One region of the Streptomyces solitudinis genome, then DNA from elsewhere that is predicted to be linked to it. Evidence: riboswitches for the same ligand, from Rfam matches in the RefSeq annotation. Region 1 holds a riboswitch; each other region holds the start of a gene.
What was found. Region 1 has a riboswitch for cyclic di-AMP ahead of V1J52_RS00365 (M23 family metallopeptidase). Riboswitches for the same ligand answer to the same signal wherever they lie in the genome.

Region 1 (7,660 bases):
AGGCCCGCGGCGGGCGCGCTGCGGCACTCGGTGTACCGCATCGCCGCGGGCGGGTCGTCGTTGCCGAGCGAGCCGAAGTTCCCGTGCCCGTCCACCAGCGGCAGCCGCATGGAGAACGGCTGCGCCATGCGCACCAGCGCGTCGTAGATGGCGCTGTCGCCGTGCGGGTGGAGCTTGCCCATCACCTCGCCCACGACGCGGGCGCACTTGACGTAGGAGCGCTCGGGGCGCAGCCCCATCTCGTGCATCTGGTAGAGGATGCGCCGGTGCACCGGCTTCAGCCCGTCCCGCGCGTCGGGCAGGGCGCGCGAGTAGATGACCGAGTACGCGTACTCCAGGAAGGAGCCCTGCATCTCGTCGACGACGTCGATGTCGAGGATGCGCTCCTCGAAATCCTCCGGCGGCGGTGTCTTGGTGCTGCGGCGGGCCATCGCGGCTGCTGCTCCTTCGGATTACGTACGGTACGCGTGGCGGCGTACGGGCCTGCTACGGCTCGGTGCGCGCTGGGCGGCCGTGCTGGGTCTGACGCGGACCATTGTGGACCCAGTCGCCGACAGAGCCGTCTCCGCCCCGGCTTCACCGGGAACTTCGCGCGGAGCCGGTGCGCTTGCATAGAGTGACAGGACCGCGTGCGCCGGGCACGCGCGGGCGGTTCCGCCCCCGCCCGCGCGAGCACCGCACCACCCGGCACGCCACGACGAAGGGACTTTCCGCACATGGGTCACACGGCCACGCCCCCGCCTCCTGACGGAGTGCTGACAGCGACCGAACACCGGCTGGCCAACGGCCTGCGCGTGGTCCTCTCGGAGGACCACCTCACCCCCGTCGCCGCCGTCTGCCTGTGGTACGACGTCGGCTCCCGGCACGAGGTCAAGGGCCGTACGGGCCTGGCCCACCTCTTCGAGCACCTGATGTTCCAGGGCTCCGCGCAGGTGCACGGCAACGGCCACTTCGAACTCGTACAGGGCGCCGGCGGTTCGCTCAACGGCACCACCAGCTTCGAACGCACCAACTACTTCGAGACGATGCCCGCCCACCAGCTCGAACTCGCCCTGTGGCTGGAGGCGGACCGCATGGGCTCGCTGCTGTCGGCCCTGGACGAGGAGTCGCTGGAGAACCAGCGCGACGTCGTGAAGAACGAGCGGCGGCAGCGCTACGACAACGTCCCCTACGGCACGGCGTTCGAGAAGCTGACGGCCATGGCCTACCCCGAGGGCCACCCGTACCACCACACGCCGATCGGCTCCATGGCCGACCTGGACGCGGCCTCCCTGGAGGACGCCCGCGCCTTCTTCCGCACCTACTACGCGCCGAACAACGCCGTCCTGTCGGTCGTCGGCGACATCGACCCCGGGCAGACGCTCGCCTGGATCGAGAAGTACTTCGGCACCATCCCCGGGCACGACGGCAAGCAGCCGCCGCGCGACGGCTCGCTGCCCGAGGTCATGGGCGGGGAGCAGCGGCTGGTGGTCGAGGAGGACGTCCCGGCGCGGGCGCTGATGGCCGCCTACCGGCTGCCGCACGACGGCACCCGTGAGGCGGACGCGGCGGACCTGGCGCTCACCGCGCTGGGCGGCGGCGAGTCCTCGCGGCTGTACAACCGCCTGGTGCGCCGTGACCGGGTCGCGGTCACCGCGGGATTCGGGCTGCTGCGGCTGGCCGGTGCGCCCTCACTGGGCTGGCTGGACGTCAAGGCCTCCGGGGACGCGGAGGTGGCGGCCATCGAGCGCGCCATCGACGAGGAACTGGCCCGCTTCGCGGCCGAGGGGCCGTCGGCCGAGGAGATGGAACGCGCGCAGGCGCAGATCGAACGCGAGTGGCTGGACCGGCTGGCCACCGTGGGCGGCCGGGCGGACGAGCTGTGCCGCTACGCCGTCCTGTTCGGCGACCCCCAGCTGGCCCTGACGGCCGTCCGGCGGGTGCTGGACGTGACCCCCGAGGAGGTGCGGGCCGCAGCCGCCGCCCGGCTCCGCCCCGACAACCGGGCCGTCCTGGTGTACGAACCGACCGCCGACGCGGACGGGCTCGGGCAGGCCGGGACGTCCGACGCACAGGAAGGGGCCGAGCAGTGAGCGACGCCACCCCCGTCATGGAGTTCCACCCGCGTCCGGCCGGGGGCCAGGCCAGGCCCTGGGCCTTCCCGGCGCCCGAGCGCGGCACCCTGCCCAACGGGCTGACCGTGCTGCACTGCCACCGCCCCGGGCAGCAGGTGGTGGCGGTCGAGGTGAACCTCGTCGCACCGCTGGCGGCCGAGCCGCAGGACGTGGAGGGCGTCGCGACCATCATGGCGCGGGCCCTGAGCGAGGGCACCGACCGGCACTCCGCCGAGGAGTTCGCGGCCGAGCTGGAGCGCTGCGGCGCCACCTGGGACGCCCACGCGGACCACCCGGGCGTGCGGGTCTCCCTGGAGGTGCCCGCCTCCCGGCTGACCCAGGCGCTCGGGCTGCTCGCCGACGCCCTGCGCGTCCCGGCCTTTCCCGAGGGGGAGGTGTCCCGGCTGGTCGCCAACCGGCTGGACGAGATCCCGCACGAGCTGGCCAACCCGGCGCGCCGCGCGGCCATCGCGCTGTCGGCCGAGCTGTTCCCCGCCGCATCCCGGCTCTCCCGGCCCCGCCAGGGCAGCGAGGAGACGGTCAAACGGATCGACGCGGCGGCCGTGCGGGCGTTCTACGCGGCCCACGTGCGTCCCGCCACCGCGACGGCCGTCGTGGTGGGCGACCTCACCGGCATCGACCTGCGGGCGGCGCTCGGCGACACCCTCGGCGCCTGGACCGGTGCCGCGGCCGAGGCCCGTCCCATGGCGCCGACCACGGCCGACGACACCGGGCGCGTCGTCATCGTCGACCGGCCGGGAGCCGTGCAGACGCAGCTCCTCATCAGCCGTCTCGGCGCCGACCGGCACGACGCGGTGTGGCCCGCGCAGGTGCTCGGCGTCTACTGCCTGGGCGGCACGCTCACCTCCCGGCTGGACCGGGTGCTGCGCGAGGAGAAGGGCTACACCTACGGTGTGCGCGCCTACACGCAGGTGCTGCAGTCCGACGGGGCGGACGGCGGCGCGGCGCTGCTGGGCATCAGCGGCTCGGTGGCCACCGAGGTCACCGGTCCCGCCCTCGCCGACCTGTGGCAGGTGCTGCGCACGCTCGCGGCCGAGGGGCTGACCGACGCCGAGCGGGACTTCGCCGTGCAGAACCTGGTGGGCGTGGCGCCCCTGCGCTACGAGACGGCCGCCGCGGTCGCCGCCACGCTGGCGGACCAGGTGGAGCAGTTCCTGCCCGACGACTACCAGGCGCGGCTGTACGCCCGGCTGGCCGAAACCGGCACGGTCGAGGCCACCGCGGCGGCCGTGAACGCCTTCCCCGAGGACCGGCTCGTCACCGTCCTCGTCGGTGACGCGGCCCGCATCGCCGAGCCGGTCCGCGCGCTGGGCATCGGAGAGGTCACGGTTCTCAGCGGCTCGTAACCCTGCGACCAGGCACGACGCCGGAACACCGACGGCCGGCCCCCGGCGCGGCGCACGCCGCGCCGGGGGCCGGCCGTCGCGCGTGGGGGCCGCTATTCCCCGCACGGGGGCGGTGGTGGCCGGATGTGGCATGTCCGACAAAGGGGCCGAATCTCTTGGCCTGAGCGAGATGTCCGGTTTAGCGTCGGTTCCGCTGCTCGTCAGAAGTGACCGCACCCGCGGCCGACGGCAGCGCATCGCCGAGTCCCCGTTCAGGGGGAGCCGGGGACCCACATCAGTCCTTGGGGTGAATCGGGCGTGTCCGCACGCCCGTAGGAGACCTTCCTGCTCCGAACCCGTCAGCTAACCCGGTAGGCGATAAGGAAGGAAAGGAGTACGCCTCCATGGCGTTCACCCGTGCCACCGGTCAGCAGAACCGCTCCGCCCGCGCCCTGCGCATGGGCACCGTCGCCGCCGCCGTCGCCGTAGGCGTGGCGGGCACGTTCTCCGCGCCGGCCGCCGCCGCGCAGCCCCAGAACAGCTTCAGCGAGGCCCTCGCTGCCAACGCCTCCGTCGCCGGCCACGTGGGCGAGCAGGCCGAGGCCCTGCGGGACGCGGCCGAGGCCGCGGCGCAGGCCGGCGAGGCGAAGAAGGCCGAGGCCGAGAAGAAGGCCGAGGCGCGTGAGAAGGCCGAGGCCGAGCGCGAGAAGGCCGACCGTGCCGACCGTGCCGCCGCGCGTCCCGCCTTCGTGGCGCCGGTCACGGGCGGCAACGTCACCACCGGCTACAAGTCCGGCGGTGCCATGTGGTCCAGCGGCAAGCACAGCGGCATCGACTTCGCCGCCGCCACGGGCACGCCCGTGAACTCCATCGGCGCGGGCACCATCGTCACCGCCGGCTGGGGCGGCTCGTACGGCAACAACATCGTCGTCCGCCACACCGACGGCACCTACACCCAGTACGGCCACCTGTCCGCCATGGACGTCGCCGTCGGGGAGAAGGTCGGTTCCGGCGAGCAGATAGGCCGCGTCGGCTCGACCGGCAACTCCACCGGGCCGCACCTGCACTTCGAGGCCCGCACCACCCCGGCCTACGGTTCCGACATGGACCCGATGAACTACCTGCGCGACAAGGGCGTCCCGCTGTCCTGACCCCGCCGCGCGGCCCCGCGGCCGCACCGTACCCGGACCCCCGGCTTTCCGCCGGGGGTCCGGGTCGTTTCCGCCCGCTCCCGGGCGCCGTTTTTCCGCCGGTTCCCGGGCGGGCATCGGAAAACACGCGGCGGTGGAATACAGTGCGGAACTGCGGGACAGGGAAAACGTGGGGAAAACGGAATGACGCCGGAGGTCGGGCCATGCGCGTTTCCGCGCACACGGTATGCACAGCGGTACGCGACGACATCGTCTCCGGCGCCTTTCCGCCCGGTGCCCGGCTCACCGAGGAACTGCTAGCCCGGCGCTACGGGGTCTCCCGCGTCCCGGTGCGGGAGGCGCTGCGCGCCCTGGAGTCGGAGGGGTTCGTGACCACCCGGCGGCACGCCGGGGCCTGCGTGGCCCAGCCCACCGAGCAGGAGGCCGCCGACCTGCTGGACATCCGCGCCCTGCTGGAGCCGCTGGGTGCGGCGCGGGCCGCGCACCGGCGCACCGAGGCGCACCTGAAGGTGCTGCGCGGCCTGGTGCGGCTCGGCCGGCAGCGGGCCGAGCGGGGCCAGTTGTCGGACCTGCGGCCGCTGGGGGACTGGTTCCACGAGACGCTGGCCCAGTCGTCCGGCAGCCCGAGCCTCGCCGCCCTGCTGGTCCAGCTGCGCCGTAAGATCGCCTGGGTGTACGCCGTCGAACCGGCGGACGGGCCGGGCGCCGCCGAGCGGGCCTCGGCGGCCTGGCAGGAGCACGGCGCGATCGCCGACGCGATCGCCCGCCGGGACGCCGAGCGGGCCAGGGCGCTGACGGCCGGCCACGTGGAGCGGGCCGCCGCGATCCGCCGCGCGCAGCGCCCGGTGGTGGTGAGGACCCGGAAACCTGCCGTCAACACGGCGGGTGGCCTCGCTTAACAATCCGTGTATACAACGGAGAGGACACGAAAGGCACGGCGCGGGAAAAGGCCGGGCACCACCGTTTCCGGTCGTTTGTGCACGCGCCGCGGTCAATTGATTTGCCGTGCGTTTCCGGCGCTCGGAACACGCGGCGTCCGGGGCGCGGAGCCGGGAAACGAAAAAGGCGGCGGAGCGCGGCCGGGCCGCCTTCTCCACCGCCTTCGCGCGGGCTGATCCGCCCCCGGCCCTCAGACCGTCTCGGGCAGCTCCTCCAGGCCCTCGTCCACCAGCTTCGCCAGCCGGTCGAGCACGGCGTCGGCGTCCTCGGCGGAGGAGGCCAGGACGACCTCCTCGCCGCCCTCGGCGCCGAGCCCCAGCACGGCCAGCATGGACGCCGCGTTCACCGGCTCGCCGCCGGCTTTGGCGATGGTCACGGGAACGCCGGCGGCGGTGACGGCTCGGACGAAGATCGAGGCGGGGCGGGCGTGCAGCCCCTCGGCCCAGCCGATGTTGACGCGGCGCTCGGCCATGGTGGTGTCCTCCGGATCGAAAACAGCTGTCTAGACCATTTTGGCACGCGGGGGTCCGTGCTCCCGTCCGGGCACCCGCGCCCGCGGCCCGCACCCCGCGAGGGCCCGCCGACGGGTCTGGACCGTACGCTGGAACGCATGCAGACGCCCACGGAGCGTGCCTACCCGACCCACTGGGAAGCCGATGTGGTGCTGCGCGACGGCGGTACGGCCCGGGTCCGGCCGATCACCGCCGACGACGCGGACCGTCTGGTCGCCTTCTACGAGCAGGTCTCCGACGAGTCGAAGTACTACCGGTTCTTCGCGCCCTACCCCCGGCTGTCCGACCGCGACGTGCGCCGCTTCACCCGCCACGACTACGTCGACCGGGTCGGCCTCGCCGCCATCGTCAGCGACGAGTTCATCGCCACCGTCCGCTACGACCGCATCGACGAGACCGGCCGCCCGGCCTCGGTCCCCGCCGACCGCGCCGAGGTCGCCTTCCTCGTCCAGGACGCCCACCAGGGCCGCGGCGTCGCCTCCGCGCTCCTGGAGCACATCGCCGCCTGCGCCCGCGAACGCGGCGTGCGCCGCTTCACCGCCGAGGTGCTGCCCGCCAACACGAAGATGGCCAAGGTCTTCACCGACGCCGGCTACTCGCAGCGGCGCAGCTTCGAGGACGGCTCCCTCCACCTCACCCTCGACCTGGAGCCCACCGAGCGGTCCCTCGCGGTGATGCGCGGCCGTGAGCAGCGGGCCGAGGCGCGCTCGGTGCAGCGGCTGCTCGCACCGTCCTCCGTCGCCGTGATCGGCGTCCGCCGCACGCCGGGCGGGGCCGGGCGCACCGTGCTGGAGTCGCTGCGCGACGGGGAGTTCACCGGCGCCGTCCACGCCGTGAACCGGGACCTTCCGGGGGGCGGGGCCACGCTGGAGGGGCTGCCCGGCGTCCCCGCGCACCGCTCGGTGCGCGACATCCCCGGGGCCGTCGACCTGGCCGTCGTCGCCGTGCCCGCCGCCGAGGTGGAGGCGGTCGTCACCGACTGCGGGGAGCACGGGGTGCAGGGCCTGGTCGTCCTCTCCGCCGACTTCCACCGCGCCGAACAGCGCGAGCTGGTGCGCAAGGCCCGCTCCTACGGCATGCGCATCATCGGTCCCAACGCCTTCGGCGTCATCAACACCGCGCCCGGCGTGCGGCTGAACGCCACCCTCGCCAGCCGGACGCCCGCCCGCGGCCGCATCGGGCTGTTCACCCAGTCGGGGGCCATCGGCATCGCGCTCCTGGCCGGGCTCGACCGGCGCGGAGCCGGGCTGTCCTCCTTCGTCTCCGCCGGGAACCGTGCCGACGTCTCCGGCAACGACGTCCTCCAGTTCTGGGACGACGACCCGGAGACCGACGTGGCCCTCATGTACCTGGAGTCGATCGGCAACCCGCGCAAGTTCACCCGCCTGGTCCGGCGGACGGCGCCGCGCAAGCCCGTCGTCGTCGTGCGCGGCGCCCGGCACAGCGGCGGCGCTCCGCCGGCCGGCCACGCCGCACCGGCCCTCAGCACCTCGGACGCCACGGTCTCCACGCTGCTGCGGCAGGCCGGGGTGCTGCTGGTGGACACCGTCACCGAGCTGGTGGACACCGGCCTCCAGCTCGCCTTCCAGCCGCTGCCCGCCGGGCCGAGGGTGGCCACC
Region 2 (7,660 bases), on a different contig from region 1:
GCGTCGCGCCGGTGAAGGAGAACGCGGCCTCCTGGTCGCCGGTGACGACCTCGGGCTCCACGCCGAGCAGTTCCACGACGCCGCGGACGAACACGTCGCGGTTCCCGGCGTCGCGGGTGGCGGAGGTGGCCACGAAGCGGGTGCGTTCGGCGCCCAGGGAGCCGATGACGTCGGCGTACTCGCGGCACGCGGCGAACGTCCGCTCCAGCGCCTCGGGGGCCAGGCGCCCGGTGCGGTCCACGCCCTGCCCGAGGCGGACGATCCGCATGCGGCGGTCCAGTTCCGTGAGGGCGCCGGTGGCCGGGTCGAGGTCGGCGACGAGCAGCCGGATCGAGTTGGTGCCGCAGTCCACGGCGGCGACGCGCGTCACCGTCCGGCCTCCTCGGAGCCGGAGCCGGAGCCCGCCGGGCCCGGGCCGGAGCCGGGCGGGGCGGTGTCCGGCACGCAGGAGCCCTTGCGCCACCACTCGGGCAGCATCGCCAGCGCCTCGTCCCCCAGCGGGTTGACGCCCGGCCCGGCGGCGAGCGCGTGGGCGACCAGGACGTGCAGGCACTTGACCCGGTCGGGCATGCCGCCCGCGCTGGGGAAGCCCTCCAGCACGCCGATGGCGTCGCGGCGGGCGAGGTAGTCCTCGTGCGCCGCGCGGTAGGCGGCGGCCAGGTCCGCGTCCCGCCCGAGCCGCTCGGTCATCTCCCGCATCACGCCGTCCGCCTCCAGCGTGCCGATCGCGGAGGCGGCCCGGGGGCAGGTCAGGTAGTACGTGGTGGGGAACGGGGTGCCGTCCTCCAGGCGCGGCGCCGTCTCGACCACGTCGGGCTGTCCGCAGGGGCAGCGGTGCGCGATGGCCCGCAGGCCGCGCGGGGGCCGTCCGAGCTGGGCCCGGAAGGCGGCGACGTCCGCGTCGGTGGGCGGAGTGGGTTCGGTCGGGGGCGGCGGAGTGTCCATGCGGGGGAGGTGTCTTCCGGTTCGTCTGTGAGGTCCAGCGGCCGGCTGGCGGCGGGGTTCAGCGGTCGGCGCCGGCGCCGTCCGCCCGGTCGAGGCCGTCGAACAGGTTGCGGTACCAGGCGCGGTCGCTGCTGTCGCGGTCGGCGGGACGGCGCGGCTCGGCGGTGCCGTCCCGGACGGTGTAGCCGCGCTCGCCCGGCCGCACGTAGTGCAGGTGCTCGCGGGCGAGCTGTTCGACGTACGCGGCGTCCTGGAGGCGGGCCTTCAGTTCGCGCAGCTCCGCGACGCGCTGCCGGTACTCGGCGGCCTGGCGGCGCTGCTCGGCGATCTCCGCGCGCTGCGAGACGTACTGCCGCGTCGGGTAGGCCAGTGCGACGACCAGCGAGCAGACGACGAGCGCCAGCAGCGCCGCCCGCCCGGTGAGCCGGCCGCGGCGCGGGGCGCGGAGCAGCCGCCGGTCCTGCGCGCGGTAGACGCGCTGCGCGGCCTCCTCACCGAGCGCCCTGAGCCGGGTCGCGGTGGAGGACCGTTCCCGTTCCGCGGCCACGTCGCCTCCCTCTCGCCCGCTCCTGGTCTGCTGCCGGGACGGCCGCGCGCCGGGGCGGTGCCGGTCGTCCCGGCCACACGGTACGGGACCGCGGGGCCGGGACGGCGGTGCGACGGGCGGACGGGCCGCCGCCGGGGCGCCGCGCGGGCGCCCGCGGGGATCAGCCCTTGAAGCGCGGGAAGGCGCTGCGGCCGGCGTAGACGGCGGCGTCGTCCAGGATCTCCTCGATGCGCAGGAGCTGGTTGTACTTGGCGACGCGCTCGGAGCGGGCCGGGGCGCCGGTCTTGATCTGGCCGCAGTTGGTGGCGACGGCGAGGTCGGCGATGGTGACGTCCTCGGTCTCGCCGGAGCGGTGCGACATCATGCACTTGAAGCCGTTGCGCTGGGCCAGCTCGACGGCGTCGAGGGTCTCGGTGAGCGAGCCGATCTGGTTGACCTTCACCAGGAGGGCGTTGGCCGCCTTGTCGTCGATGCCGCGCTGGAGGCGCTCGGGGTTGGTGACGAACAGGTCGTCGCCGACGAGCTGGACCTTCTCACCGAGCTGCTCGGTGATGGTCTGCCAGCCTTCCCAGTCGTCCTCGTACAGCGGGTCCTCGATGGAGACCAGCGGGTAGGCGTCGACGAGTTCGCCGTAGTAGGCGGTCATCTGGGTGGCGGTGCGGGACTGGCCCTCGAAGGCGTAGGAGCCCTCCTTGTAGAACTCGGAGGCGGCGACGTCCAGGGCGAGCGCGATGTCGCGGCCCGGGGCGTAGCCCGCCTTCTCGATGGCCTCCAGGATGAGGTCCAGCGCCTCCCGGTTGGAGCCGAGGTTCGGCGCGAAGCCGCCCTCGTCGCCCAGGCCGGTGGACAGGCCGCGCTCCTTGAGGACGCCCTTCAGCGCGTGGTAGGTCTCGGTGCCCCAGCGCAGCGCCTCGGAGAAGGACTCCGCGCCGACGGGGGCGATCATGAACTCCTGGATGTCGACGTTGGAGTCCGCGTGGGAGCCGCCGTTGAGGATGTTCATCATCGGCACCGGCAGCAGGTGCGCGTTCGGGCCGCCGAGGTAGCGGAACAGCGGCAGGTCGGACGCCTCGGAGGCGGCGTGCGCGACGGCCAGGGAGACGCCCAGGATGGCGTTGGCGCCCAGCGAGGACTTGTCCGCGGTGGCGTCCAGGTCGAGCATGGCCTGGTCGATGAGGCGCTGCTCGGTGGCGTCGTAGCCGACCAGCTCGGGGCCGATCTGCTCGATGACGGCCAGCACGGCCTTCTCGACGCCCTTGCCGCCGTAGCGGTTCTTGTCGCCGTCGCGCAGTTCCAGCGCCTCGAAGGCGCCGGTGGAGGCGCCGGAGGGCACGGCCGCGCGGCCGGTGCTGCTGTCGTCGAGGCCGACCTCGACCTCGACCGTGGGATTGCCTCGCGAGTCGAGGATCTCGCGGGCTACGACGACGTCGATGGACGGCACGAGGTTCTCCTTCATGTGGTCGGGCTTCCTGGGCGAGAGCCTAACGGTCCGCGGCCCCGCGCGGGGGCCGCGGGCCGGGTCCGGGGACGGAACATCTCGTGAAGCCGCAGGTCGGCGCGGTACGACGGGTTTGTTCAAACGGGGAAGAAACCGGGCGGCGAGGAGCGGCGTCTCGCCGTACGGGACGGTAGGGCGGCCGTCCCGTACGGCGGGGCGCCCGGCTCACACGGTGAGCCGCTGACCGGGGAAGATCAGGTCCGGGTCGGCGCCGACGACGTCGCGGTTGGCGGCGTACAGCTCCTGCCACGTCGTGCCGTTGGCGGCGGCGATGTCGGCGAGGGTGTCGCCGGGCCGCACGACGTGGACGCCCTGGCCGGAGTGGGCCGGCTGGGCGGGTTGCGGCTGCGGTTGCGGCTGGGGCTGGGCGGCGCGCTGCTGGGGCTGTGGGGCCGCGCCCTGGGTGTCGACGGAGGCGGCGGGTCCGCCGGAGGTGAGGCCGCCCTCGTCGGCGCAGCCCCAGGCGCCGGGGCCCTGCATGGCCAGGAGTCGCTCGGCGGTGGCGATCTGCTGGTCCTTGGTGGCGAGGTCGGCGCGGGGCGCGTACCGCAGCCCGCCGGCCGCCTCCCAGCTCGACTGCTTGAACTGGAGCCCGCCGTAGTAGCCGTTGCCGGTGTTGATGGCCCAGTTGCCGCTCGACTCGCAGTCGGCGACGCGGTCCCAGGTGTCGACGGAGGCGGCCTGCGCGCTGCCCGCGCCGGCCACCGAGCCGCCGACGGTGGCGCCCGCGAACCCGGCGAGCGAGGCGGCGATGCGGACGACGGCGGGCTGGCGGTTGCGGTTCTTGCGGGAAGCCAGTCGGGAAGACAGCATGGAAGATCCTTCTCACCGGACGCCTGCGAGGTGAGCTGTCGGGTTCGGGCTGTGAGTGGCCCGGTCCGCCGCGAGCGCGCCCGCCGCGGACTTCACCCCTAGCCGCCGGAGCGGCGCTTACCTGGTTCCCCCGCTCCTGCCGGCGGCGCTGACGCGACGACGTTCCCGGTAACCGCCGGCAGGATTCGGCGTGGCGGCCGCCGGGCCCGCGGAAGCGGGCGATGTGACGGTAAGCACACCGCAATAATCGGATCAATCACCCCTGAAGCGTCGCCCTTGGGGTGATTTGACGCGTAGACGGCTCTATTGCCGCAGGTGACGCACGACGTGACGGTGTGTGGCGAACCGGACACGCCGGGACGTGAATGTGATCATCGTCACACTACGTGCGGACGGGTGACGCCGCGTCACTCCCCGGGGACCGACTCCGCCTCCGGGTCGGCCAGTTCGAGCGTCTGACCGGGCAGGATCAGGTCCGGGTCGCCGCCGACGACGGAGGCGTTCGCCTCGTACAGCGCGGGCCAGCCGCCGGTCAGCTCGTGCTGGGCGGCGATGCCCGACAGGGAGTCACCGGGCGCCACCTCGTAGGCGCCGGACGCGGTCGTCCCCCCGGGCGCGGCCGCCTCGCCGGGGCGTGCGGACGCCGCGTGGCGGCCCCCGGAGCGGTCCGAGCGCTCGGCGGCACCGGCCGCCGCCTCCTGCGGGTCGGGCGCGCCCCGGTGCCGTCCGCCGCTCTCGGCGCGCCCCTCCGGCGCGCCCGCGGCCTCCTCGCCGGTGCCACGCGGTGCGGACGGGCCGGGGGTGGCGCCGTCCTGCGCGGTGTGTCCGTCCCGGGCCGCGGCACCGTCCCGGGCCGCGGCACCGTCCCGGGCCGCGCTGTCCTGGGCCGTCGCGCTCCCGGCCGTCCCGCTCCCGGGGGTGGAGCGGTCCCGGGTGTCCGGGCCGGAGGCGTCGCCGCCCGCCGCGCGCCGCTGCCCGCCGTCCCCGCGCGCGCCGGTGTCCGCCTCGGGGGTGGGGGAGGCGGACAGCGTGCCGGGCCGCGCGTCCGGTGACGGGCTCGCCGCGGCGCCGCCGGAGCGCTGCTCCGCCTCCTGCGCGGACCCCCGCGCCTGCGGCGTCGTGGACGTGTCCGGAACGCCGTTGGCCTGTGCCGTCAGGCCGCTGGAGACGGCGCAGGCGGGCCAGGCGTCCGGGCCCTCGGCCGCGAGCATCGCCTCGGCCACCGCGATCTGCTGGCCCCGGCTGGCGAGGTCGGGGCGCTCGGCGTGCTCGGTGCCGCCGTGCTGCTTCCAGGTGTCCAGGGTGAGCTGGAAACCGCCGTAGTAGCCGTTGCCCGCGTTGGCGCTCCACGTGCCGCCGCTCTCGCACTCGGCGACGCGGTCCCACACCGTCCCCTCGGCGGCCTGGGCGCTGACGGTGGCGAGCAGCGGCAGGGCGAACCCCGCTCCGGTCACCCCCGCGGTGACGAGAACGGCAGGGGCCTGACGGGGTCGGCGGTGCCGACCGGTCCCGGAACGCATGCGAGGGCCTCTCGTACGACAGCGGCGCGCCCCTGGGAGGGACGGGCGGAAACGGTTAGCGGCTGAAGGTAGCGGCGAACGGGTGTCCGTCACAAGCCAGTGTCGCGCAGATCACGTGGAGGTCACGGGGTCCGCCCGGCGGTGGCGGGCGCCGGGGTGAACTCCACGGGCAGCGTACGGAGTCCGCGCATGATGAGTCCACCGCGCCAGCGCAGGTCGTCCGGCTCGGCGGCGAGCCGCAGGTCCGGGAGGCGGCGCAGCAGGGTCGCCAGTGCCCGCTGGCCCTCCAGCCGGGCCAGCGGCGCGCCCAGGCAGTAGTGGACGCCGTGCCCGTAGCCGAGGTGCTGGTTGTCCTGGCGGGCCAGGTCGAGGGTGTCGGGAGCGGCGAACTTCTCCGGGTCCCGGTCCGCCGCGGCCAGCACCACCAGCACCGGGTCGCCCGCGGCGACGCGCTGCCCGCCCAGCGTCAGCGGCTCGGTGGCGAACCGCCAGGTGGCTAGCTCCACCGGTCCGTCGTAGCGCAGCAGTTCCTCCACGCCGCTCTCCAGCAGCCCGTCGTCCCCGGCCGCCAGGGCCGCCGCCAGGCGGCGGCGCTCGGCGGGGTGGCGCAGCAGCGCGTAGGTGCCGTTGCCGATGAGGTTGACGGTCGTCTCGAACCCGGCGAACAGCAGGATGAAGGCCATCGCGGCGGCCTCCGCCTCGCTCAGGTGCTCGCCGTGGTCGCTGGCGCGGATCAGCCCGGAGATGAGGTCGTCGCCGAGGTCGTCGCGCTTGCGGTGGATCAGTTCGGCCAGGTAGCCGCGCATCCGCTTCACGGCCCGGCCCACGCCGCCGCGCGGCCCGCCGCCGTGCCGGAGCATCATGCCCGCCCAGCCCCGGAAGTCGTCCCTGTCCTCGGCGGGGACGCCGAGCAGGTCGCAGATCGCGTAGATCGGCAGGGGGAACGCGAACTCGTGGATCAGGTCGGCGGAGCCGCGCTCGGCGAAACCGTCGATGAGGGTGTCCGCCAGCTCCTGCACGCGCGGCGCGAAGGCGGCCACCCGGCGGGGCGTGAAGGCGCGCGAGACCAGGCGGCGCAGCCGGGTGTGGTCGGGCGGATCGATGTTGAGCAGGTGCGTCATGAGCCCCGCGCTGCGCTCACCGGGGATGCCGACCTTGCCCTTGCCGTGCGCGCGCTCGCTGTGCGCCCCCGGGTTCTTGCTCAGCCGCTGGTCGGCGAGGGCCTCGCGGGCGTCGGCGTAGCGCGTGACGAGCCAGGCGGACACCCCGCTGGGCAGCTCGGCGCGGTGCACGGGCGCGTGCTCGCGCAGCCAGGCGTAGGCCGGGTAGGGGTCGGCGGCGAACTCCCGGCTGAAGAGGGCGGGGGCCGGGCCGTGCGGGACGGGGCAGCGGGAGGCGGGTTCGTGCGGCGCGTTCACCCCGCGACGCTAACGCGCACGGCGCGGTGGCCGCGCGGGCGGGCACACGCACCCGCGGGCGGCCCCGTGCGGTGGCCTTCGCGGGTGCCGGGTGCCGGGTGCCGGGTGCGGTCAGCCGCCGCCCTTGGAGCCGCCGCCCCGGGTGCTGCTCTCCCAGCGGCGCCGGCCGCCGGACTGCTGGCGCCGGGTGCCGGAGTTCCCGAAGCCCGGCATCTCGTGCGGCAGGCGCCGCCTGCCGTCGCGCGGGACCTCGTCCGGCTCGCGCAGTTCGCGCTCGTGCCCGGTGGCCCCGGACACCTCGGGGCCGTGGCCCGTCGTGTCCGCCCCGCCGGGGTGCTGCCCGGGAGGGCCGGACATGCCGTTGCTGCGCCGCAGCTTCCGCAGGCCCAGGAGAACGGCGCACGTCAGCAGGGCGACCACGCCCAGACCGATGATGAAAGGGGCAATTCCGACCAACAGATCAGGCACCGCAAACATCTCATCCATGCCGTTCGCGTACCCGGTCGCGTCCGGGTTACGCGAGCGGAACGTCCCCTTCCGCCGGCCGGCTGTCCCCGGCCGCCTCGGCCGCCACGATCGCGTCCCGGTAGGCGCGGGCGGCGGCGCGCAGCGCGGTCTCCGGGTCGGTGCCCTCGGCCTCGGCGCGGACGGCCAGAGCCAGCAGCTCGTAGCCGGGGCCGCCGCCGGACGGCCGGACGTCCAGGCCCGCCGTGCGGGCGCGGCCCGCCAGCTTCGCGGCGAGCGCCAGCGCGGGCTGGTCCAGCGGCACCCCCTCGGTCACCGACGTGCGCCGCTTCTCGGCGGCCTTCGTGCGCAGCCAGTGCGCCTTGACGTCCTCGGGCGTCTCGGCCGTCTCGTCCCCGAAGACGTGCGGGTGGCGGTGGACCAGCTTGGCGACGATCGCCGCCGCCACGTCGTC
Region 3 (7,660 bases), on a different contig from region 1:
CCCGGCGAACTCAGGACGCATCGCGACGAGGATGGCGCGGGGCCTGAGCTGCGGAACGCCGTAGTCACAGGCTTCGATCACCTCCCACCCGCAGATCACGTACCCGGCCTCGGTGAGCCTGCGCCGGATGACCTCGTCCCGGTACCTGCGGAACTTGTCGGGAGGCTGAAGAAGTCCGCGCACATTCTCGATCATCACGGCTCTGGGCTTGAGGTAGTCCACGAGGTCGAGCATGACGGGGAAGAGGTCTCGCTCGTCGTTCTCCCCCAGTTGCAGGCCAGCCGAGGAGAACGGGGGGCAGGGCACCCCGCCAGCGAGCAGGCCCAGTTCTCCCTCCTTGAGGCCGAGCACAGCAGGGTCGAACTGGTTGAGATCCTCCTGGAGGATCTCGCAGTCCCCCCAGCCGGCTTCCTCGGTCACGTTGAGCCTCAGCGTGTCACACGCGCTGCCGTCGATCTCGATCAGTGCGAGGTGCTGGAATCCTGCCTGGTGCAGCCCTACGGCCTGCCCTCCGGCACCGGCACAGATCTCCACTGAGGTCAGCGTTGAGTCCGTGCTGCTCATGCACCCTCCTTGCGGGTTTTGCCAGCGGACGCCGGTCTACGTCCACAGTTACAGAGGGTGACACCGGCCACTGACACTGCTGTGGTCCCTCGTGTCCACCGTCGCCTCATGCAGCGCTTTCAGCCCCCTGTGGCTTAGCACGGAAGTCTCTCCCGAGTGCGTCGGCCGCCCTCGGAACGCGGTCAGTGACCGCGGCGCTGTCCACCTGTGAGGCTACTCGGCGAGAAGGCGTGCCCGGGGCCGGGGGCGGGGAAGACCGGGGCGCCGCGCGGACTCCACGGCTGCCGGCGGTCGGCTCCTCGTCTCACGTCTCCCGGCGCGGCGGGCGTCCGAGGTGGGGCGCGTTCCGGGTGGGGGCGGGGCGTCGGGTGGTGGCGTGAGCGCGGGGCGGGGGCGGGCAGGCCGACGGCCCTGGTGTCGGGGGGTGGGTCACCAGGGCCGCCGGGGTCGGTGACCGGCCGGGCAGCGTCCCCGGCCGGTCGGCGTCAGATGTTCTGGCCCTTGGACCGCAGCCAGGTGAGCGGGTCGACCGGGTCGCCGCCGCCGGGGCGGACCTCCATGTGGAGGTGCGGCCCGGAGGAGTTGCCGGTGGAGCCGACGCGTCCGATGACGTCGCCGGTGGTGACCTGGCCGCTGGTGCGCGTCATCGAGGACAGGTGGCAGTACCAGACCTCGGTGCCGTCCGCCAGCTCCAGCACGATGCGGTAGCCGTAGGAGCCGGCCCAGCCCGCCTCCTTGATGGTGCCGGTGTGGACGGCCTTCAGCGGGGTGCCGGTGGGCGCGGCGAAGTCCTGGCCGGTGTGGTTGCTGGCCCACATCGCACCGGAGTCGCCGAAGCTGGACGTCAGCTGGTAGCCGCTGAGCGGGAGGGTGTAGCTGGCGGCGAGCTTGCGCAGCCGCTCCTCCTCCGCCTTGCGCTGGCGCTCCTCCTCCAGCTTGCGCTGGCGCTCCTCCTCCGCCTTCCGCTCGGCCTCGGCCGTTTCGGCGGCGGCGTCGGCGGCCTCGGACGCGGCGGCGGCCTCCGCGGCCTCGCGCACCTCGCGCTCGGCGGCGGACTGCTGGTGGTCGGCCTGCTGGAGGATGCGGGCGCGCAGCGCCTCACCGGCGTCGGTCTGCCCGGCGGCGGTGTCCTCGGCGGTCAGCGCGGCCTGGGTGAGCGGCGCGGCGACGGGCTCGGGGGCGGCCTCGGCGGCCTCACCGAGCAGGGCCTCGGCGACGGGTATGTCCCCGGCGAGGGTGGCCAGGTCCGGCACGGACAGCGGGGCCTTCGTCTTGGCCTGCGCGGTGGCCATGCCACCCGCGCCGATCGCGGCGACCATGCCGACGCCGAGGACGGCGCCGCTGCGTGCCATGCCGGAGCGCTGCTTGGCCACGCGGTGGCGTCCGCGCACGGGGCGCACGGTCTCTTCGGTGGGGTTCCACTCGTTCCACGTGTCCCCGGCGGACGGCCCGTAGACCTCGTACTGGGCGTGCGGAACCTCGGGGGCAGACCTGCTCGACGCCACGGAGGCGTTCTCCTTTCCTTCCTTCTCGCCTACCGGGTTAGCTGACGGGTTCGGAGCAGGAAGGTCTCCTACGGGCCCGGAGGCCCGATTCACCCCAAGGAAGTGGTTCCCCGGTTCCTTCGGTGCGTTGGTGCAGTTGTGGTGCAGCTGTGTTTGCCCGTTGACGCACCGTCAGGATTCGGCCAAGGCGCACGGTGCCGCCATGGTGGCGGCGGTGACGACCGCGCTGCGTTATCGAACGTTAATAGACGACGGGCTCATATTCCAAGCCCTGACGGGAACAAGACCCCGCCGCCACCAGGATGTTCGCCGCACGCGAGGACGAACCCGGGCATTCGGCCCGAGGAAAGGGTTGCCCTTCCGGGCCAGATCGTGGCCAAGTTGTCATCTGAGGCGTTCCGCGTCGTCACGGAAGGTGACGGCTAGCAGGGCCAGGTCGTCGGTCGGCCCGTCCTCCGTGTAGGCGGCCAGGTCCGCCAGCAGCGCGTCCAGCAGCTTCTCCGGGCCGGAACCCGACCAGCCGCCTACCCGGAGCCGCCGGGGCAGGTCGTAGAAGACGCCGCGCGGATCGCGGGCCTCCGTGAGCCCGTCGGTGTGGATGAGCAGCGTGGCGTCGTGCGGGAAGACGGTCTCGTGCGCCACGGCGTCCTCACCGTCCCGTGCGGGCAGGTCGGCGAGCCCCAGCGGCAGCGCCGGGCACGGCGGCTCCAGCAGGCGGACGCCGCCGTCCGCTGTGAGCAGCACCGGCGGCGGGTGGCCCCGGTTGACCAGGCGGAGCCGACCGTCGTCCGACACCTCGGCGAGCACGGCGGTGGTGAACCCCTCGCGTTCGTCGAGCGTGCCCTCCCGGCGGCGTCCCTCCCGTTCCAGGGCACGGTCCAGCCGGACGGCGACCGCCTCCAGGGAGGGCTCCCGTTCGGCGGCCTCGCGGAAGGCGCCGAGCACGATGGCGACGGCGCTGACCGCGTCCAGGCCCTTGCCGCGCACGTCACCCACGAGCAGCCGTACGCCGTGCGGGGTGTCCTGCACCGCGTAGAGGTCGCCGCCGATGCTGGCCTCGGTGTGGGCGGCCTGGTAGCGGGCGGCGATCTCCAGCGGGCCGAGCCGCCGCTCGGGCGGTGGCAGCAGCGCGACCTGGGCGGCCTCGGCGACGTCGCGGGCGGAGGCCAGTTGCGCCGCGCCCCGGCGCACGACACGGTTCAGTCCCACGGCCAGGAGGGCCACGGTGGCGACGGTGGTCGCCCGGAGCACCCCCTCGAACAGGGCGAGGCTCTCGCGCACGTGGACGAGCCAGATGAACGTCGCGGAGGCGAGCAGCCCGGTGAGGGCCGTGGCCCGGGTGGAGTAGAGCGGGGCCGCGACCAGCGGTGCGGCGGCGAAGGCGGCCCCGAAGACGATGTCGGCCGGATAGACGTACTGCGAGACGGTGGCGGCGGCCAGCAGGGCGGGGGGCAGCAGCAGGGCGATCCGCCGGGCGGCGCCGGGCTCCTCCAGCCCGCCGGACGCCCGTCCGCCGGGCGTGTGCGCGGGACCGGACGCCCGCGCGGGACCGGACGCACCCGGCGGGCGGGCGCCCGCCGTCTCCCGGGGCGCCGCCCGCGTCCGCCACCGTGCTCGCCTGCCCACGCGTCCACTGTGGCCGCCCTGCCGCGCACCGGGCGACCCGGGCCGGGCCATTCGGCGCAAGGCCCCCGCGCGCCCGGCAGCCGCCCGCGCGGGGGCGGGACGCGCGCAGGCCCGGAGCCGGGTGGCTCCGGGCCTGCGCGACGGCGGGCTGGGGCGGCGGCCGCCGGCCCGCCCCGCCGTGGGACGGACGCCGTGGGACGGGGCGGGCCGTGCGCCTGACGGCGACCGCGGACGGTCAGCGGCGGGCGTGGCGGCCGCGGCCGCGCGGCGCGGGCGACGGCGCCGGGGCGGCCGGACGGCCTGCGGCCGGGCCGTCGGCCTCGGACAGCGCCTCGACGACCTCCTGGGCCGCGTTGCGCTTGCCCTCCCGCCGGGCCCGCCAGAACTCGATGATGATGGGGACGACGGACAGGAACACGATGCCGATCAGGATCGGCTCGATGTTGTCGCGGACGAAGGCGATCTGGCCCAGCAGCGCGCCGAGCAGCGTCACGCCCGCGCCCCACAGCACGCCGCCGATGATGTTGTAGGTGACGAACGTGCGGTACGTCATGTTGCTGACGCCCGCGATGATCGGGGTGAACGTCCGCACGATGGGCACGAAGCGGGCGAGGACGAGCGACTTCGGGCCGTGCTTCTCGAAGAACTCGTGCGCCTTGGCGACGTTCTCCTGTTTGAAGAATCGGGAGTCGGGCCGCCGGAACAGCGCGGGGCCGACCTTCCGCCCGAACAGGTAACCGACCTGGTCGCCCGCCACGGCGGCGATCACGATCAGGACGCACACGAGCCACAGCGGGTAGTGCAGGTACTGGTCGGTGGCGACGAGCAGGCCGGTGGTGAACAGGAGGGAGTCGCCGGGCAGGAAGAACCCGATCAGCAGGCCGGACTCCGCGAAGACGATGGCGAGGATGCCCAGCAGGCCGAACGTGGCGATCAGGTAGTCGGGGTCGAGCCAGCTCGGTCCGAGCGCGAGTGGAGTCACTGATCAGTTTCCTCGGTCAGAGCGCGCGTACGCGCCGGGGTACGGGGGGCGGGAGGCGGCACGCGCGGGGCAGCCGCCGCCCCGGGCCTCCCGGCGGCCGGTACCGTGCTTGCGCGGCGGCGGGTGTCAGGCGGTGGGCCGCTGCTCGGCCTTCCCTCCGACGGGCTCCGTCGCGGCGACGGTGGCCGGCGGCGCGGTGGCCTTGGCGGGCCCGGTGGCGGTTCCGGGGGACGCGGGGGTCTTGGGGGCAACGGACGGGACGGCCGCGTCGTTCCGCGTCGCCCGGCCCTCGGCCTTGCGGACGCGTGCGGAGTGGCCGAGGCCGCGGGCGAGGACGGGCGGCTTCTGCGGACCGCGCGCCGGGGGCGCGACGGCGAGCAGCAGCAGGTGCGACGACGACCGTGTGGTGGCCAGCACTGCCGCCCCCTTTCCCAGCGGGCCCGCGCCTTTCGGCGGGCATCGGCATCCACTATGCCCCAAGCCCCCGGCGGCCGGGCTCCCCGCCCCGTCCCCGGGGCCCTTCCCGGCTGTTCCTTACCGGGACATGCCCCCGGGGGGCCTCCCCCGTGCGGCCCCGGCGGTCCGCCCCGGTCCGCCGCGCGGGGGCCGGGCGCGACACCCCGCGCGCGGCGGACGTGTACCGCGCATCCCCGGACGTATCGTCAGATGAAGTGACTGACAGGAAATTTCGCCGGACTCCCGAGGAAGGAAGTGCCGCCCGTGCCGAGTGAGCCGGACCGAACGAGCGCACCCGGGGCGCCGCGCGAACCCGACCGGACCGGTACGCCCGGCGCGTCCGGCCCGCCGGACAGCCGCGCGGCGCACCTGGGCGCGGCGCACCTGGGCGCAGTGGACCGCGCCGTGCGCGTGCTGGAGGCCGCCGACCGGGCCGGCGGGCGCATGCGCACCGACCGGCACCGCGGCTTCCTGCTCGATGACGGCTTCCAGGTGTCCAACACCTCCCACCCGCAGGTCAGACGGCGCCTGCACCTGCGCGCCCTGCGGCTGCGGCCCTTCACCCCCGGCGTGCTCGTGCAGACCGAGCGCGGTGCGCGCCGCGCTGGCCGACGTCCACGGCACGGACACCGGCGGCTGGGAGCACGTGGCGTCGCGCACGGTTTCCGAGGCGCTGCCCGTCATGGTGCCGCCCCGGCCGCTGAGCCGCACGACGCGCGTCGGCCCCGGCCGGTACGTCTGCGGCGACCACCGGGCCACGGGCCCGGTGCAGGGCGCCCTGGCCTCCGGGGCGCGGGCGGCGCGGGAGGTGCTCGCCGACGTCCCGTGACCGGGCCCCTTGCACACCTCGGAGCGCCCGCCAGCCCCGCACGAGTGAACACTGCGACACCTGTTCCCACTTGGCCGCGAGGGCGTTAGGTTGCCCTGCGACGCGTCCGCAACCCGGACACGGCACGTCCCACGTCGAACAGCGGTCGCAGCCCGGCCCGTTCGACCCGCACGTCCCCCGGGCCCGCGCGGACCGCCGCGGTCCGCTCGCGCCCGGACCTGCCCGGCCGCCCCTGCCGAACCCATCGGAAGGACCGTCAGTGCACCGTTCACCCACCAGTACCAGACGCCGTACCGTCGCCGCGCTCGCCGCGACGGCCGTGGCCACGCCCCTGCTGCTCGCCGCCGGGACCGCCCCCGCCGCCGCCAAGCAGGACCCGGCGGACCGCGGGGAGAAGCTGGCCCGGCACCTCGTGCAGCGGACCACCGGCGACGGCGCCCTGCGCCACATGCGGGTCTTCCAGGCCATCGCCGACGCGAACGACGGCAACCGCGCCGCCGGCTCGCGCGGCTACGACCTGTCCGCCCGGTACGCGGGCCTGCTGCTCCGCGCGGCCGGGTACAAGGTGACGTACCAGGACTTCGACTTCACCTACCGCGAGACCGTCGCCGAGAACCTGACGCAGCTCACACCCGAGCGGCGCGAGATCCCGCTGCGGCTCATGACGTACACCCCGAGCACGCCCGAGGGCGGCATCGAGGCGGCCGTCACCGAGGTCCCGGTGGACGAGGACGCCACCACCGGCTGCACCGCCGACGACTACGCCTCCGGCGACTTCACCGGCCGCATCGCCCTCATCCAGCGCGGCGGCTGCGCGTTCGCCGAGAAGCAGACGGCGGCGGCCGAGGCGGGCGCGATCGGCGCCGTCGTCTACAACAACACCGAGGGGGAGCTGAACGGCACGCTCGGCGACCCTGACGTCGGCGTCATCCCCACCGCCGGCCTCTCCCAGGCGGACGGCCAGGCGCTGTCGGCGGCGGTGGCGGCCGGGGAGGTGACCGTCAACCTGGAGGTCATCGAGTTCCAGGAGGAGCGCACCACGTCCAATGTCATCGCCGAGACGCGCGGGGGCGACCCGGACAACGTGGTGATGGTCGGCGCCCACCTCGACTCCGTCGCGGACGGGCCGGGCATCAACGACAACGCCTCCGGTTCCGCCGGGGTGCTGGAGACGGCCCTCCAGTACGCCAAGGCCACCAAGCAGTGGCACCGGGGCCACCCGAAGCAGCCGGCCAACAAGGTGCGCTTCGCGCTGTGGAGCGCCGAGGAACTCGGACTGCTGGGCGCCGAGCACTACGTGGGCGAGCTGTCCGAGGCCGAGCGGGAGCGCATCGCGCTCTACCTCAACTTCGACATGATCGCCTCGCCCAACTACGGCCTGTTCGTCTACGACGGCGACGACTCCGACGGCGTGGGCGAGGGCCCGGGCCCGGAGGGCTCGGCGCAGATCGAGCACGGGATCAGCGAGTTCATCCGCTCGCGGGGCGAGGAGCCGCGCGGCACGGACTTCTCCGGGCGCTCGGACTACGGCCCCTTCATCGCCGTCGGCATCCCCTCGGGCGGCACCTTCACCGGCGCGGAGGGCGTGAAGACGCCGGAGCAGGTCGCCCTGTGGGGCGGCGAGGCCGGGACGGCGTACGACGCCTGCTACCACCAGGCGTGCGACGACATCCGCAACGTCAGCAAGAAGGCGCTGGA
Region 4 (7,660 bases), on a different contig from region 1:
GTCGCCCCAGGTGTCGGGCACGAACCGGTAGAAGCAGCCGTCCCCGACGTCCTCGGTGAGGTAGAAGACGCGGCGCTGCGGGTCGGCCGCCGCCGCCTCGTGCTTGAAGCGGCCCATCGCGTCCCGGCGGACGGGGGCGTTCACGCCGTACGGGTCGGTCTCGTAGACGTAACCGCGGTCCACCTCCTCGCAGGACAGCCAGGTGTTCCACGGCGTCGCGCCGCCCGCGCAGTTCTGCCGGGTGCCGGACAGGATGCGGTAGGCGCCGGTGACCGAGCCCGAGGAGTTGAAGCGGACCGCGCTCGCGCCTCCGCCGGGGTTGACCTCGGAGTTGGAGACGTAGATCCAGCCGCTCCCGGAGGGGAAGCAGGCCCCGCCGTCCGGTGCGCGGTGCCAGGTGTAGGACGTGCCGCCCACCTGCTGTCCGGAGCGGGCGATGATCCGGCTGGTGAAACCGGAGGGGAGCCGGATGCCGCGTGCGTCGGGGGAGCCGAGCGGACCGTAGGGGCTCGGGCCCGGCTGGGCGGGGGCGGCGTGGGTGGCGCCGTGCATCAGGGTGCCGCCGAAGGCTGCGGCCGAGCCGCTCACCACGGCTCCGCGCAGGAAGGTGCGACGTTCCACGGGTTACCTCACCGGAGTCGTCGAGGCTCCGGCGCCGGCGGCGCCGGAGTACAACGCGCAGGACGCTAGGGGCGTCACATGGCGTCAGTGGCACGGGCGCGGCAATACCGGCCCACGACGACGTGAACCGGCCGTGCCGGGAGGAGTCTCGGCACGGCCGGTCGGGGTGCGGTTCCCCGTGGCGGGCGCCCCCTGTGCGGGGGCACGCGCGCGGGGCGCGGTGGGGCGGAACGTCAGATGGAGACGCCCTTGCCCCGCAGGTAGGCCAGCGGGTCGATGTCCGAGCCGTAGCCGGAACCGGTGCGGACCTCGAAGTGCAGGTGCGGGCCGGTGCTGTTGCCGGTGGAGCCCACCAGGCCGATCTGCTGGCCGCCGCCCACGCTCTGGCCGGTCGAGACGGTGATGGAGGACAGGTGCGCGTACTGGGTGTAGCGGCCGTCCTCGTGCCGGATGACGATCTGGTTCCCGTAGGAACCGCCCCAGCCCGCGGAGACCACGGTGCCGGCGCCGACGGACTTCACCGGGGTGCCGGTCCCGGCGGAGAAGTCCACGCCGGTGTGGTAGCCGCTGGACCACGCCGAGCCGGAGGCCCGGTAGGCGGTGCTCGGGGCGGCGTCGACCGGGCGGACGAAGCCGGAGGCCGCGGGCGCGGGCTCGGCGGGCTTCTCGGCCTGCGGCTTCGGCTGCGGGGCCTTGGGTGCGGCGGCCTTGTCGGCCTTCTCCTCGGCCTTGGGCTTCCCGGCCTCGGGCTGGGCCTTCGGCTCGGCCTTCTTCTCGGTCTTCTTCTCGGCCTCGGGCGCGGGCTCGGGCTTGTCGGCCTTGGGCGCGGCCTTCGGCTGCGCGGCCTTGCTGGGCTTGTCGGCCTTGGGCGCGGCGGTGGCCCCGTCCGTGTCCAGGCTCAGCCGCTGGCCGGGGAAGATCAGGTCCGGGTCCTGGCCGACGACGTCGCGGTTGGCGGAGTAGACGGCCTGCCAGCCGCCGTCCACCTGCTTGACCGTGGCGATGCCGAAGAGGGTGTCGCCGCTGGTGACGGTGTAGTCCTGCCCGGCGTCCTTCTCGGCCTTCTCGGCCTTCTTCTCCGGCTTCTGGGCCGTGGCGGCCTTGCTGGGCTTGTCGGCCTTCGTCCCGGCGGCCTCCGGCTTCGGCCCGGCCTGCTCGGCCGGGGCCTTGCCGGCCTTCTCCGGCTTGTCGGCCTTCTCGGCGGCGGGCTTCCCGCCGGACTCACCGGCCGGGTCGATGGCCGGGGCGGCGGAGCCCTTGGCCAGTCCGGCGCGCGGACCGCACACCGGCCAGGCGCCGGGGCCCTGCATCTCCAGCAGCCGCTCGGCGGCGGCGATCTGCTGGTCCTTGGTGGCCAGGTCCGCCCGTGCGGCGTACTGGGTGCCGCCGGCGGCCTCCCAGCTGGACTGCTGGAACTGGAGGCCGCCGTAGAAGCCGTTGCCGGTGTTGATGGACCAGTTGCCGGAGCTCTCGCACTCGGCGACCTTGTCCCACACGGAGACGGGGGCGGCGTTCGCGGCACCCGCGGCGAGCGGGACGGTGACGCCTCCCGCAGTGACCACGAGGGAGACCCGGGCGACCTGACGGGATATCAGCGGTGTGCGCGGACGGCGGTGGCGACCACGAGACATAGGTGTGTCCTCTCCTACGCCTGCGAGGTGAGCTGTCGGATTCGGGCCGGAGCAGCCCGGCCACTTCCCGTAGCGCCGGAGCGCTGCGGGGCGTGGCTTCACCCCTAGCCGTACCGGTACGGATACACGGCACGGCGCTTACCTGGTTCCCCCGCTCCTGCCGCCTGGACTGCTGGCTGTTCCCCCAGCCGGGCGGCAGGATTCGGCGTCCCGGCGGTAGGGCCACGCATCCGATGCGTGGCGGAGGAACCGTAGGCACAAGCATTTGCAGGAGACAAGCAGCGGACCTGTGGACGTTCCTCCGATCCCTCCCGCACCGGCCGTCGCAGCCACGGTCCGCACCGGTGCCGATTCCGAGCGTAAGAGGACGGATCTTGTGGAATGTCCGAAAACCCCTGGTCAGGGGCGAATCTGACGGAGCGCGAACGACGGCGCCACCCGGTGCCATTGCACCGGGTGGCGCCCTTGTGAGTCCGGTCACCCGGAGGGGCGGCCCCGCCTTTACATCACCGCAAAGCAGACACCCGTCCGGATGATGGAATGTCAGGCTCCGCTTGTCGCCTGCCGTTGATGTCGGGCCTTCTGTCCGTTTGGTCGCTTATGCGGTGCCGCTCCGGGCCCCCGTCAGCGGGTGCGGGCCGGGTACACCGGCACGGTGACCGCGTCCTCGTCCAGGCAGCGCCCCGTGGCCAGGTCGAAGCGCTGCTTGAGCAGCGGCGATGCCACGAACGGGCGCCCCCGCGCGGAGCCCAGCAGCCCGCGCGAGAGGACGTAGGCACCGGTGAACGGGTCACGGTTGGCGATCACGTGCACGGTCCCCGCCCGGTCCAGGAAGACGGCGGCCTGCCCGCCGTCCGGCAGCAGCGCCGCCACGCCGCGGCCCGGGGTGAGGTCGGCCAGGTCGCACAGCCGCACCCAGCCCCGCCCGGCCCGGACCTCCACCCGGGTCAGGGTCCGCGCCGCGGTCGGGGCGTCCATCACGTCGGTCATCGGGTCTGCGCTCCTTCGAGGGTGCGGACGGGCAGGTCGGGGCCCGCCAGGATGTCCAGATCGGGCTTGAGCTGGTCCCGTTCGGGCACGAACCGCACCGACGGGTCGGGGGCGTCCGGGGCGTTGACGAACGACACGAAGCGGCGCAGCCGGTCCGGGTCGTCCAGCGTCTGGGCCCACTCGTCGCGGTACCCGGCCACGTGCCCGGCCATCATCGCCTCCAGTTCGGCGCAGATGCCCAGCGAGTCGTGCACCACCACGTCGCGCACGTGGGCCAGCCCGCCCTCGATGCGCTCCAGCCACACCGAGGTGCGTTCGAGTCGGTCGGCCGTGCGGATGTAGAACATCAGGAACCGGTCGATGAGCCGGACGAGTCCGGCGTCCGAGAGGTCCTGGGCGAGCAGGTCGGCGTGGCGCGGCGTGGCGCCGCCGTTGCCGCCGACGTACAGGTTCCAGCCACCGGCGGTGGCGATGACGCCGAAGTCCTTGCTCTGCGCCTCGGCGCACTCCCGCTGGCACCCGGAGACGGCCGACTTGAGCTTGTGCGGTGCGCGCAGCCCCCGGTAGCGCAGTTCCAGGTCGATGGCCATCCGCACCGAGTCCTGCACGCCGTAGCGGCACCACGTCTCCCCGACGCAGGACTTCACCGTGCGCAGCGCCTTGCCGTAGGCGTGGCCCGACTCGAACCCCGCGTCCACCAGCCGGGTCCAGATCATCGGGAGCTGGTCCACCCGGGCGCCGAACAGGTCGATGCGCTGCCCGCCGGTGATCTTCGTGTAGAGACCGAAGTCCCGGGCCACCTCGCCGATGACGATCAGCTTCTCCGGGGTGATCTCGCCCCCGGGCACCCGGGGCACCACCGAGTAGGAGCCGTTCTTCTGGAGGTTGGCGAGGAAGTGGTCGTTCGTGTCCTGGAGCGCGGCCTGCTCCCCGTCCAGTACGTAGCCGTCCGCGCCGATCACCGGGGCCAGGGAGGCGATGACCGAGGCCACGGCGGGCTTGCACACCTCGCAGCCCTCACCGCCGCGCGCCTCCGGCCGGCCGTGGCCGTCCAGCAGCTCCCGGAAGGAGGTCAGCCGCAGGGCGAGCACGATCTCGTACAGCTCCTGGCGGGTGTGGGCGAAGCAGCCGCACAGGCCGGGATCGACCTCGACGCCCTGGGCGGCCAGTTCGTCGTTCACGAGCTGCCCGAGCACCTTCACGCAGCTTCCGCACCCGGTACCGGCCTTGGTGCACTTCCTGACCTCCGGCACGGTGGTGCAGTGGTGCTCGGCGACCGCGCCGCGGATCGTGCCCTTGGTGACGTTGTGGCAACTGCACACCACCGCCTCGTCCGGCAGCGCCGCCGGACCGATCGCCGCGGGGGCGCCCGCCCCGGCGGGCAGCACCAGCGCCTCGGGGGCGACGGGCGGCACCGAGCCGGTCAGCGGGCGCAGCAGCCCGTACGCCTCCGCGTCCCCCACCAGGACGCCGCCCAGCAGCGTGCCGTCCCCGGCGACGACGAGTTTCTTGTAGACCCCGGAGCGGGAGTCGGCGTACACCACGTCGAGGCAGCCCTCGGCCGTGCCGTGCGCGTCCCCGAAGGAGGCCACGTCCACGCCGAGGAGCTTGAGCTTGGTGGAGGTGTCCGCGCCGGTGAAGCCGTCGCCGTCCGCCGCGGTGCCCGCGATGGCGGCGGCCGCCGTCTCGGCCATCTCGTAGCCGGGCGCCACCAGCCCGTACACCGTGCCGTCGGCGGCGCGGGCGCACTCACCGATCGCGTACACCGCCGGATCGCTGGTGCGGCAGTGCGCGTCCACGACGACGCCGCCGCGCTCCCCGACGTCCAGGCCGGCCTCGCGGGCGAGCTGGTCGCGCGGGCGCACCCCGGCCGAGAAGACCACCATGTCGGTGGCGAGGACCGAGCCGTCCGAGAGCACCATGCCGGTGACCGCGCCGTCGGCGTCCGCGGTGATCTCCTTGCCGCCCACCCCGGTGTGGACGGCGAGCCCCATGCCCTCGATGGTGCGGCGCAGCGCGGCCCCGCCGCCCGCGTCGACCTGGAGCGCCATCAGCCGGTCGTTGAACTCCACGATGTGCGCGTCCACGCCCAGGCCCGCCAGCGCGCCGGCCGCCTCCAGGCCCAGCAGCCCGCCGCCGACGACCACGCCACTCCCGGCGCCCTTCGCGTACGCCTCGATGGCGAGCAGGTCCTCGATGGTGCGGTAGACGAAGCAGCCCGTGCTGTCCCTGCCGGGGACGGGCGGCACGAACGGGTAGGAGCCGGTGGCCAGCACCAGCGTGTCGTAGGTGAACGTCCGTCCGGAGCGGGCCGTCACCGTGCGCGCGGCCCGGTCCACGGCTTCGGCCGGGTCGCCCAGGTGCAGTTCGATGCCGTGCCCGGCCAGGAACGCCTCGTCGGTCAGCGACAGCTCCTCGGGCGTGGTGCCGGAGAAGTAGGAGGTGAGCTGCACCCGGTCGTAGGCGGGGCGCGGCTCCTCGCACAGGACGACCACCCGGGCCCGCCCGGTCACGCCCCGGTCGGCCAGGGCCTCAAGGAAGCGCTGCCCGACCATGCCGTGCCCGACCAGGACGATCGTCGGCTTCTTCGGTGCGGCCGGTGCGGCCGGTGCGGTGGTCCCGGTCGGCTCGGTCGGTCCGGTCGGCCTCAGCGGCGTGGCCGGCACCGTCGGTACCGTTCGCGGCTCGGACATCGTCACAGACCTCCATCGTTGGTGAGCAGGTGGAGCAGCGGGGCGGAGGGGAGCGGTTCGTCCCCTTCCCAGGTGCGGGCGAGCGCGCCGACGGTGCCGAGATCGCCCAGGAGGATGCCGCCGACGAGCCGATCGCCGCGCACGACGACCTTCCGGTAGGCGCCGCGGGTGGCGTCGGCGAGGTGCACGACGTCGTCGTCCGCGCGGGGGACGGCCTCCCCGAAGGCGGCCAGGTCCAGCGGCCCCGGACCGCCCAGCGTCAGCCGGGTCAGCGCACGGGTTCCGGTGTAGGGGGCGGCGCCGCCGTCCGGGGCGGTGAGCCGTCGGGCCAGCGCGTCGGCCTGTTCCTGCGCGGCGCCGGCCAGCCCGTAGACGGTGCCGCGGTGCTGGGCGCAGTCCCCGACGGCGTGGACGCGCCGGTCGTCGGTGCGCAGGGCGTCGTCCACGACCACGCCCCGCTCGACGGTGAGCCCGGCGGCGCGGGCCAGCCCCGTGCGGGGCCGCACCCCGCAGGCCAGGACCAGCAGGTCGGCGCCGAGGGTGTAGCCGTCGGCCAGGCCGACCGCGTGCACCGAGCGCCGCCCGGTCACCGGGCCCGGACGGGTGAGCACGCCGCGCACCCGGCACTCGGTGTGCACCTCCACACCGAGCCCGGTCAGGTGGGCGCGCAGCAGCGCGGACGCGCCCGCGTCGAGCTGGCGTTCCATCAGGTGCTCGCCCTGGTGGGCCAGGACGGTGGCTGCCCCCCGTGCGGCCAGCGCCCTGGCGGCGGAGACGCCGAGCAGCCCGCCGCCGACCACGACCGCCCGGGTCCCGGGGCCTGCGGCGGTGAGGGCGGCGCAGTCGTCCAGCGTCCGGAACGGGTGGACGTTCTCCGGCAGCCCCGCGCCGGGGGCGGCGCCGCCGGTGTCGTCGAACAGGCCGCGCATCGGCGGCAGCACCGGGTTCGACCCGGTGGCCAGGACGAGGGTGTCGTAGGGCACCAGGGAGCCGTCGTCGCACACGACCCGCCGCTCGGCGCGGTCGATCCGCACCGCCCGGACCCCGGCCCGGAGGCGGACGCCCGGCCCCGGCTCGGGCAGGGCGATGACGTCGGGCGTGTACCGCCCGGCCAGCACCTCGGCGAGCAGCACCCGGTTGTACGCCGGGTGCCGCTCCTCCCCGATGACGGTGACGGCGTGGCCGGCGGCACCGCCGTCACCGGTGAGCTGCTGCACGAGCCGGGAACCGGCCATGCCGCCGCCGATCACCACCACGCGCTGTTTCGAGGTCATGCCCGACAGCGTGCGCTGCCGCTGTTACCCGGTGGGTTCCCCGCTGTTTCCCCGGGGCAACGCGGACCTCAGCTTCGTCCGGCGGGGGCGGTGAGCCGCACGGGGCACACCGGCACGCTGTTCCCCACGAAGCTGCCGCGCGGCAGCTCGCCCTCCTCCGCCGCGACCCGCAGACCGGGGAAGCGGGTGAACAGGCCCTCCAGGGCGATGGTGGCCTCCATGCGGGCGAGCGGCGCGCCGATGCAGAAGTGCGCGCCGTGACCGAAGGACAGGTGGCGGGCGCGGTCGCGGGTGACCTCGAAGCGGTCGGCGTCCGCGCCGTGCGTGCGCGGGTCGCGTCCGGCCGCCGAGTACCCGGCGAGCACCGGCGTGCCGCGGGGGATGAGGGTGCCGTCCACGGTGAGGTCGCGGGTGGGGTAGCGGAACGGGAAGTAGCTGACGGGGCTGTCCC

Region 2: another riboswitch for cyclic di-AMP. It lies ahead of V1J52_RS14730 (LysM peptidoglycan-binding domain-containing protein); the one in region 1 lies ahead of V1J52_RS00365 (M23 family metallopeptidase).
Region 3: another riboswitch for cyclic di-AMP. It lies ahead of V1J52_RS16560 (M23 family metallopeptidase); the one in region 1 lies ahead of V1J52_RS00365 (M23 family metallopeptidase).
Region 4: another riboswitch for cyclic di-AMP. It lies ahead of V1J52_RS09640 (transglycosylase family protein); the one in region 1 lies ahead of V1J52_RS00365 (M23 family metallopeptidase).

Annotation. Positions count from the first base shown of each region.
Region 1 covers NZ_JAZDCW010000001.1:100,825-108,484, forward strand. Annotated here, with positions in the region: gene V1J52_RS00350 (DNA gyrase/topoisomerase IV subunit A) at 1-431, opposite strand, end outside; gene V1J52_RS00355 (M16 family metallopeptidase) at 717-2,072, shown strand; gene V1J52_RS00360 (M16 family metallopeptidase) at 2,090-3,460, shown strand; cyclic di-AMP (ydaO/yuaA leader) riboswitch at 3,688-3,832, shown strand; gene V1J52_RS00365 (M23 family metallopeptidase) at 3,844-4,590, shown strand; gene V1J52_RS00370 (GntR family transcriptional regulator) at 4,794-5,489, shown strand; gene V1J52_RS00375 (HPr family phosphocarrier protein) at 5,720-6,001, opposite strand; gene V1J52_RS00380 (bifunctional acetate--CoA ligase family protein/GNAT family N-acetyltransferase) at 6,140-7,660, shown strand, end outside.
Region 2 covers NZ_JAZDCW010000005.1:131,596-139,255, reverse strand. Annotated here, with positions in the region: gene V1J52_RS14750 (Ppx/GppA phosphatase family protein) at 1-370, opposite strand, end outside; gene V1J52_RS14745 (DUF501 domain-containing protein) at 367-945, opposite strand; gene V1J52_RS14740 (FtsB family cell division protein) at 1,004-1,492, opposite strand; gene eno (phosphopyruvate hydratase) at 1,653-2,933, opposite strand; gene V1J52_RS14730 (LysM peptidoglycan-binding domain-containing protein) at 3,156-3,803, opposite strand; cyclic di-AMP (ydaO/yuaA leader) riboswitch at 3,808-3,961, opposite strand; gene V1J52_RS14725 (transglycosylase family protein) at 4,211-5,257, opposite strand; gene V1J52_RS14720 (cytochrome P450 family protein) at 5,446-6,741, opposite strand; gene V1J52_RS14715 (DUF6479 family protein) at 6,853-7,209, opposite strand; gene V1J52_RS14710 (nucleoside triphosphate pyrophosphohydrolase) at 7,256-7,660, opposite strand, start outside.
Region 3 covers NZ_JAZDCW010000006.1:20,929-28,588, forward strand. Annotated here, with positions in the region: gene V1J52_RS16555 (DNA cytosine methyltransferase) at 1-564, opposite strand, end outside; gene V1J52_RS16560 (M23 family metallopeptidase) at 1,050-2,069, opposite strand; cyclic di-AMP (ydaO/yuaA leader) riboswitch at 2,081-2,212, opposite strand; gene V1J52_RS16565 (PP2C family protein-serine/threonine phosphatase) at 2,454-3,695, opposite strand; gene V1J52_RS16570 (DedA family protein) at 3,931-4,677, opposite strand; gene V1J52_RS16575 (Sec-independent protein translocase family protein) at 4,804-5,094, opposite strand; partial or broken gene V1J52_RS26155 (FAD-dependent oxidoreductase) at 5,545-5,631, shown strand; partial or broken gene V1J52_RS16580 (FAD-dependent oxidoreductase) at 5,723-5,962, shown strand; gene V1J52_RS16585 (M28 family metallopeptidase) at 6,222-7,660, shown strand, end outside.
Region 4 covers NZ_JAZDCW010000003.1:483,304-490,963, forward strand. Annotated here, with positions in the region: gene V1J52_RS09635 (alkaline phosphatase PhoX) at 1-621, opposite strand, end outside; gene V1J52_RS09640 (transglycosylase family protein) at 855-2,252, opposite strand; cyclic di-AMP (ydaO/yuaA leader) riboswitch at 2,255-2,440, opposite strand; gene V1J52_RS09645 (nitrite reductase small subunit NirD) at 2,877-3,242, opposite strand; gene nirB (nitrite reductase large subunit NirB) at 3,239-5,797, opposite strand; gene V1J52_RS09655 (NAD(P)/FAD-dependent oxidoreductase) at 5,938-7,209, opposite strand; gene V1J52_RS09660 (cytochrome P450 family protein) at 7,278-7,660, opposite strand, start outside.